DNA from 2 places in the Streptomyces sp. NBC_01217 genome. Region 2 is predicted to be linked to the other one. Evidence: riboswitches for the same ligand, from Rfam matches in the RefSeq annotation. Region 2 holds a riboswitch; the other holds the start of a gene.
What was found. Region 2 has a riboswitch for cobalamin ahead of OG507_RS27105 (ribonucleoside-diphosphate reductase subunit alpha). Riboswitches for the same ligand answer to the same signal wherever they lie in the genome.
Positions count from the first base shown of each region.

Region 1 (4,254 bases), 4.0 Mb from region 2:
CGTTGCCGGAGGTCCCGACGACGAGGCCGTCCGCCGCCGTCCTGCGGGCGGTGGTGACGACACCGTCCCAGGCCCGTCCGATCGCGTCCCGCTGCTGCTCGCTCATGCGGAGATCCTGTCAGCCCGGGGGCGAACGGGCCTGCGGCCGGGTGGAGAAGGTCACAAACCGGAGAAGTTCTCACAAGGGTGACGGTGGGGCGAATCGGGCCCGGCAGGGCCCTGCGTCCGGCCCCTGCGGCCCCGCGGAGGACAAGCGGAATGCCCTGACTCCACTGAGAGACACCACAGCGCCCTGCTCAGTTCATCTTCCGTTCACTCAGGTTGCCTACGGTCCACCTGCCAATGACGTCGAACGATTGCCTGGGTAAATGGAACACATCACGCTGCTCCTCGCGATTGTGATCGTGACAGCTCTAGTGTTCGATTTCACGAACGGTTTCCATGACACCGCCAACGCGATGGCGACCACCATCTCGACCGGCGCTCTCAGACCGAAGACAGCGGTGGCCATGTCCGCCGTTCTCAACCTCGTCGGCGCGTTCCTGTCCGTGGAGGTCGCCAAGACGATCTCCGGCGGGATCATCAACGAGGACGGGCTGCGGACAGAAGTCATCTTCGCGGCACTCGTCGGCGCCATCCTCTGGAATCTGCTGACCTGGCTGGTCGGACTGCCGTCCAGCTCCTCGCACGCCCTGTTCGGCGGTCTGATCGGTGCCGCGGTGATGTCGGCGGGCTGGTCGTCGGTCAACGGCGGCACCGTGGTCACCAAGGTGCTGCTCCCCGCGGTCGCCGCCCCCCTCGTCGCCGGTCTGGCCGCTCTGCTGGCCACCAGGCTGACGTACCGGATCGGCGGGAAGATCCGTAACGACGCCCAGGAGAAGGCCACCGCCAAGGGCTACCGCGCCGGTCAGATCGCCTCGGCCGGACTGGTCTCCCTCGCCCACGGCACCAACGACGCACAGAAGACCATGGGCATCATCACCCTCGCCCTGGTCACCGGCGGCGTCCTGCGCCCCGGCTCCAACCCGCCGGTCTGGGTCATCGTCTGCGCCGGTACGGCCATCGCACTCGGCACCTACCTGGGCGGCTGGCGCATCATCCGCACCATGGGCAGCGGCCTCACCGACCTCCGGCCGCCGCAGGGCTTCGCCGCCCAGACCAGCGCGGCCACGGTCATCCTGGCCTCCTCGCACCTCGGCTTCTCCCTCTCCACCACCCAGTCCTGCTCCGGCGCCGTGATGGGCGCGGGCCTCGGCCGCCAGGGCGGTGTGGTCCGCTGGTCCACCGCCACCCGGATGTTCGTCGCCTGGGGTCTGACCCTGCCGGCCGCGGGTCTGGTCGGCGCGGGCGCGGAGCTCCTCACCAAGCAGGGCACCTGGGGTGTCGTCGTCGTCGCGGCGCTGCTGATCGCGGGCTCCGGGTCGATCTGGATGGTGTCGCGCCGCAAGCCCGTCGGCCACGGCGATGTCGCGCCGGTGGACGCCGGGGCCGAGCCCGCGGGCGTCGTCACCACGGCCATCGCCGCCGTCAGCCCGCCGCCCACCGTGGCCCAGGCGACGGCCCAGGACCTCAAGACCACCATTCCGGCCCCGGCCGGAACCACCCAGGACCCGGCGCGACCCGCCACCGTCTAGGCCAGCCGCCTGCCGTCCGGGCCGGCCGTCTTAAGGAATCAGCATGAAAATCGACTGGGCAGCTCTCGGCTCCGTCTTCGGCGTCTCCCTCGCCGTCACCGTCGCGCTGGTGGGTCTCTTCACCCTGGGCATCGTCGGTCTCTCCAAGCAGCCCGAACCCGCGGCGCAGGGCGGCTCCGGCGGCTCGCTGCTGCTGGCCCGCGCCGGCGCGTACGTCTGCTTCGCGCTGTGCGCTGCGGCGGTCACGTACGGCATCTATCTGATCGTCGCCTGAGCCCTCCCCCGCGCACTCACCCCCAACGGGCCGGACACACCTCGTGTGTCCGGCCCGTTGGGCTGTGCCCGGCCCGATGTGGGGCTCAGCACACTGTCCAGCCGCAGGTCAACGGCAAGTTGACGGGCGTTCGCGGAGCGTGGTGGACTGCCGGAGCCGAATACGGCGACAGCAGAGGAAGCCGGTGCGAATCCGGCGCGGTCCCGCCACTGTCACCGGGGAGCAGTCCCCCACACCGGAAGTCACGGCTCGCGCGAGCGGGCTGGAAGGCCGGGGGAACTGCGGATCCGGGAGCCAGGAGACTCTCGTCGCCGGTCACGTCGAACCAGGGCGCGGACCCTGAGTGAGGACATATCGCCATGCCTGGCAGCCGTGCGTCCATTGCTGTGGCGCTCTCGACGAGAGCCGCCCGTACGAAGGTCCTTCGAGGCGTAACGAGCGGTTGAGCCGTGCGTGCCGACCGCATTTTCGCGTACGGCGCCACGGCCGGTCTGATCGGCGACCTGCTGCTCGGTGACCCCCGCAGGGGGCACCCGGTCGCCGCTTTCGGGCGGGCCGCTGCGGGCGTCGAGCGCCGCCTGTACCGCGACCACCGCGGGTGGGGCGCGCTGCACACACTCGTCTGCGCCGGAGGCGCCGCGGGTGGTGCCGCGCTGCTCGCCCGTGCCGTACGCCGTCACCCCGCCGCTTCCGTCGCACTGACCGCGGCCGCCACCTGGTCCGTCGTCGGCGGTACGTCGCTGGGGCGTGAGGCCCGTGCCATCGGCGAGGCCCTGGCCGCCTGCGACATCGAGCGCGCCCGCGAGCGGCTGCCGCATCTGTGCGGGCGCGACCCCCACTCCCTCGACGGGCCGCAGATCGCCCGTGCCGTGGTGGAGTCCGTGGCCGAGAACACCTCGGACGCGGTGGTCGGCGCCCTGGTGTGGGGCGCGCTGGCCGGTGTGCCCGGGCTCATCGGCTTCCGGGCCGCCAACACCCTCGACGCCATGGTCGGCCACAAGTCGCAGCGTCACCGGCGCTACGGCTGGGCCTCGGCCCGCCTCGACGACCTCGCGGGCTGGCCGGGGGCCCGGCTCACCGCCCTGCTCGCCGTGGCCGCCGGGGGGCAGCCGCGTGGAGCGGTACGGGCCTGGCGGGCCGACGCGGCGAAGCATCCGAGCCCCAACGCGGGCCCGGTGGAGGCCTCGTTCGCGGGTGCGCTCGGCGTACGGCTCGGCGGGACGCTGGCGTACGGCGGCCGGGTCGAGCACCGCCCCGTGCTGGGCGGGGAGACGGGCCGGGCGGTGGGGACCGAGGACATCGAACGCGCGGTACGGCTGTCGCGCCGGGTGAGTGCGCTGGCCCTCGGCGTGTGTGTGGCGGGACGGCTGGGTGCCGGCCTCGTCGCACGCCGGATCGCGGGACAGCGGGTCGCGGGACACCTGGTCACAGAACACCGAGTCGCAGGACGGAGACGGACATGAGCGGCGGGCTGCTGGTCGCCGGAACCACCTCGGACGCGGGCAAGAGCGTCGTCACGGCGGGTATCTGCCGCTGGCTCGTGCGCCGGGGCGTGAAGGTGGCGCCCTTCAAGGCGCAGAACATGTCGCTGAATTCGTTCGTCACCCGCGAGGGCGCCGAGATCGGGCGCGCCCAGGCCATGCAGGCCCAGGCCGCCCGGGTGGAGCCGACCGCGCTGATGAACCCGGTCCTGCTCAAGCCCGGCGGCGACCGCTCCAGCCAGGTCGTCCTGATGGGCAGACCGGTCGGCGAGATGAGCGCACGCGGCTACCACGGGGGCAGGCAGGAAGCGCTTCTCTCCACGGTCGTGGACTGTCTGGAGCAGCTTCGGGGCACATATGACGCAGTGATCTGCGAGGGCGCGGGCAGTCCGGCCGAGATCAATCTGCGGCGCACGGACATCGTGAACATGGGCATCGCGCGGGCGGCGCGCTTCCCGGTGGTGGTCGTCGGCGACATCGACCGCGGTGGCGTCTTCGCCTCGTTCTTCGGTACGACGGCGCTGCTCGACGCCGAGGACCAGTCGCTGATCGCGGGCTACCTCGTCAACAAGTTCCGCGGCGATGTGTCGCTGCTCGAACCGGGCCTGGAGATGCTGCGCGGGCTCACCGGGCGCCGGACGTACGGGGTGCTGCCCTTCGCCCACGGCCTCGGCATCGACGAGGAGGACGGGCTGCGGGTCTCGCTGCGCGGCGCCGTACGCGAATCGGTCGTCGCGCCGCCGCACGGCGAGGACGTGCTGCGCGTCGCGGTGTGCGCCGTGCCCCTGATGTCGAACTTCACCGATGTGGACGCGCTGGCCGCCGAACCGGGCGTCGTCGTCCGGTTCGTGGACCGCGCGGAGGA
Region 1 is NZ_CP108538.1:2,063,550-2,067,803, forward strand. It holds gene OG507_RS08980 (class II aldolase/adducin family protein) at 1-106, opposite strand, end outside; gene OG507_RS08985 (inorganic phosphate transporter) at 369-1,634, shown strand; gene OG507_RS08990 (hypothetical protein) at 1,678-1,908, shown strand; cobalamin riboswitch at 2,084-2,212, shown strand; gene OG507_RS08995 (cobalamin biosynthesis protein) at 2,358-3,371, shown strand; gene OG507_RS09000 (cobyric acid synthase) at 3,368-4,254, shown strand, end outside.
Region 1: it holds a riboswitch for cobalamin, as region 2 does, so the genes downstream of both, OG507_RS08995 (cobalamin biosynthesis protein) here and OG507_RS27105 (ribonucleoside-diphosphate reductase subunit alpha) in region 2, are expected to answer to the same signal.

Region 2 (4,254 bases):
TCCGCTCGGAGATCTTCGTGGAGAGCGCGCGGGCCTCGGGGGAGTCGAAGGGCAGCCGCAGCTGGAAGAAGACGTCCTGGAGACCCATCGCACCCAGGCCGACCGGGCGCCACTTCGCATTGGAGCGGCCGGCCTGCTCGGTCGGGTAGAAGTTGATGTCGACGACCCGGTCGAGGAAGGTCACGGCGGTACGGACGGTCGCGTCCAGTCGCTCCCAGTCGATGCCACCGTCGGCGACGAACGCGCCGAGGTTGACCGAGCCCAGGTTGCAGACGGCCGTCTCGCCGTCGTCGGTGACTTCGAGGATCTCGGTGCACAGATTCGACGAGTGGACCACACGGCCCGGCTCGGCGGTCTGGTTCGCGGTCCGGTTGGAGGCGTCCTTGAAGGTCATCCAGCCCTGACCGGTCTGCGCGAGGGTCCGCATCATCCGGCCGTACAGCTCACGCGCCGGCATCGACTTGCGGGCCAGGCCCTTGGCCTCGGCGGCCCGGTACGCGGCGTCGAACTCGTCGCCCCACAGGTCGACCAGCTCGGGCACGTCGGCGGGCGAGAACAGCGACCAGTCGCCGTCCGCGTCGACCCGGCGCATGAACTCGTCCGGGATCCAGTGCGCCAGGTTGAGGTTGTGCGTACGCCGCTGGTCCTCACCCGTGTTGTCGCGCAGCTCCAGGAACTCCTCGATGTCCGCGTGCCAGGTCTCCAGGTAGACGGCGGCGGCGCCCTTGCGGCGGCCGCCCTGGTTCACCGCGGCGACCGAGGCGTCGAGCGTCTTCAGGAACGGCACGATGCCGTTGGAGTGCCCGTTGGTGCCACGGATCAGCGAACCGCGGGCGCGGATCCGGGAGTAGGAGAGGCCGATGCCGCCCGCGTGCTTGGAGAGCCGCGCCACCTGGTGGTAGCGGTCGTAGATCGAGTCGAGCTCGTCCAGCGGCGAGTCCAGCAGATAGCAGGAGGACATCTGCGGGTGCCGGGTGCCGGAGTTGAAGAGCGTGGGGGAGGAGGGGAGGTAGTCGAGGCGGCTCATCAGCCCGTACAGCGCCGCGACCTCGTCCAGGGCGCGCTCGGAGTCGTCCTCGGCGAGTCCGGCCGCGACGCGCAGCATGAAGTGCTGGGGCGTCTCGATGACCTGACGGGTGTGCGGGTGACGCAGCAGATAGCGGCTGTGCAGGGTCCGCAGCCCGAAGTAGCCGAAGCGGTCGTCGGCGCCGTCGGCGAGCGAAGCTTCCACCAGCGCGTCGAGGGCGGCCGCGTGCAGTACGACGAACTCGGCCGTACGGTCCGCGATCAGGCCCTCGCGGTGCCCGACGGCGACCGAGGCGGAGAAGGAGACCGCGCCCTGACCGGCAGCCTCGTCCGCGACGGAACGGGTCAGCAGTCTGGCGGCGAGCCGGGAGTAGGCGGGGTCCTCGGAGATCAGCCCCGCGGCGGCCTCGGTGGCCAGCGCGCGCAACTCCGCCTCGTCCGAACGGGCGTTGCGGCCGCGCAGCGCGGCGGCGGCGACGCGACCGGGGTCGGTGTCGGGCAGATCGACGGTGAGGTCGGTCAGGGTCCGCAGCAGTGCGGTCCCCGGTCCGTCGTGTGCGGTTGCCTCGGACTCGGCCGCTTCGGACACGGCGACTGAAGCCGGATCGACTGGCGCGATGGTCACGTGGTGCTCTCCCTCGCTCGGCTCGGGGCCGGCGGGAGGCGGGGCAGCCGGGCAGAGGCGGGCCCGCGTCGGGGCAGCACTCCGTACGGCGTCCACCGGCCCATCCGCGAGGCCCGGACGTCTGGCATCCGGTTCGGTCGAGCCGGATGCGCTGTCGGCAGGTCCTCGGACTTCCTGAGGGTGTGCAAAAGCACACCGAATACACCGTTGCGGGACAGTTCCGGATTCGCACCGGATTTCCCTGCGGCGACAGCGAGCACGAGCATACATGTGGGGGCCGCTGGATGAAGACGCCCCCACATGTTGTGTCGTGTCCCGTCGGCCGGGCCCGAGGGACAAGCCGTGCCATCCCCTCTCGGAGCAGACGAACGGCCCGTCGCGCCCCGCTGAACGGGGCTCGACGGGCCGCTGCCGGACCGTGGGAAGGGCCGTCAGTGGCCGCCTCCCGGCGCCCCCGCCGTGGCCGGCGGGAGCTCCACCTGGACGCCCGGGTCGCCCGCGTCGGCCGTGTAGTCGGACGGGGAGGTCTCGTCGATCCCGACGGGTGCCTTCACGGCGTTCAGGACGAAGGTCAGCACCACCGTCACCACCACGTTCAGCACGAACGCGGTCAGACCGATGTAGCCGATCTCACCGATGCCCGGGATCGCCTTGGACGAGCCGCCGAAGTGCGCCTGGGTCGGGCTGGCGACCCCGTACGCGGCCAACGTCCCGTACACCATGCCGACCGCCCAGCCCGCGAGCAGCGCCCAGCGGTGGAACCAGCGGGTGAACAGGCCGCCCACCAACGCCGGGAACGTCTGCAGGATCCAGATCCCGCCGAGCAGCTGGAAGTTGATCGCGACCGTCTTGTCCATGGTGAGGACGAAGGCGAGCGCACCGACCTTAACCAGCAGCGACACCAGCTTGGAGACCTTGGTCTCCTGCTCCGGGGTCGCGTCCGGCTTCAGGAAGTCCTTGTAGATGTTGCGGGTGAAGAGGTTCGCCGCGGCGATCGACATGATCGCGGCGGGCACCAGCGCGCCGATGCCGATGGCGGCGAACGCGACGCCCGCGAACCAGTCCGGGAACATGTTCTCGAACAGCTGGGGGATGGCCAACTGCCCGTTGTCCACCTTGATCCCGGCGGCGATCGCCATGAAGCCGAGCAGCGCAAGCAGGCCCAGCATCAGCGAGTACAGCGGCAGGATCGTGGTGTTGCGCCGGATCACATTGCGGCTGCGGCTGGAGAGCGTGGCCGTGATCGAGTGCGGGTACATGAAGAGCGCCAGCGCCGAGCCCAGTGCCAGGGTGGCGTACGTCCACTGGCCCGCCGCCCCGGGCGCGAGGCCTGCCACCGGTTTGCCGGCTGCCTCGTTGACGGCGGAGAACTTCTCGCTCGCCCCGGCGAAGATGTCGTCGAAGCCGCCGAGTTTGATCGGGATGTAGATGATCGCCACCGCGATGACCAGGTAGATCAGCCCGTCCTTGACGAACGCGATCAGCGCGGGCGCCCGCAGGCCGGACGAGTAGGTGTACGCGGCGAGCACCGCGAACGCGATCAGCAGCGGCAGGTCCTTGATGAACCAGTTGGTGTTCTCGCCACCGCCGACGCCCATCACGTCCAGCACCGCCTGGATGCCGACGAGCTGGAGCGCGATGTACGGCATCGTGGCGAGGATGCCCGTGACGGCGACCGCCAGCGAGAGCCCCTTCGAGCCGAAGCGCCCGCGTACGAAGTCCGAGGTGGTCACGTACCCGTGCTTGTGCGAGACCGACCACAGCCGCGGCAGGAACGTGAAGATCAGCGGGTACACCAGGATGGTGTACGGCACGGCGAAGAATCCGGCCGCGCCCGCCGCGTAGATCGCCGCGGGAACGGCGACGAAGGTGTACGCGGTGTACAGGTCGCCGCCGAGCAGGAACCAGGTGACCCAGGTCCCGAACGACCGTCCGCCCAGACCCCATTCGTCGAGGCTGGCGTTCTCGGCCTTGCGCCAGCGCGCCGCCAGGAAGCCCATGACCGTGACGGCCAGGAAGAAGAAGATGAAGACGCCGAGTGCGACGCCGTTCACGCCGTCCTTCATGCCGACGCACCCCCCTTGCGGGCGCGCTGGTCACGCTGCCACAGCTTGTACGCGACGACCGTGAGCGCGGTGGAGAGCAGCACCCAGAGCATCTGGTACCAGTAGAAGAACGGGATTCCGATGAAGGTGGGGTCCACCTTCGCGTACGAACTCACCCAGAGCATCGCCACGAACGGCGCGATGAGACAGAGGGCGATGACCACTCGCACGGGTGTGACCGTGGGTGGTTTTCCTTCTGGGTCCGACGGCATGGGGCGACTCCGTTCCCTAGCTGATCACCTGGTGTAATGCGCAGGAAATCTAGGGGAGGTTTCCGGTCAGCGTCATCCCCTGTCCGCATTGCGGTCCTGCAACGGTGACGTATCGCAGAGGTGCACGGGCCCGGAACCGATTCGGTTCACCCGGGTTTCGTGGAACTGCCCCCGGCCGGACGGCCACGCAGCCGGGTGCGGCCGTGGCCGCGGTGACCGGCCTGAAATGAGTGGTGGCCGGGGAAGGTTCCCCGGCCACCACTCATGCGCGTCCGCCCCCGCCGGG
Region 2 is NZ_CP108538.1:6,035,877-6,040,130, forward strand. It holds gene OG507_RS27105 (ribonucleoside-diphosphate reductase subunit alpha) at 1-1,651, opposite strand, end outside; adenosylcobalamin-variant (AdoCbl-variant) riboswitch at 1,803-1,904, opposite strand; gene mctP (monocarboxylate uptake permease MctP) at 2,083-3,717, opposite strand; gene OG507_RS27115 (DUF3311 domain-containing protein) at 3,714-3,968, opposite strand.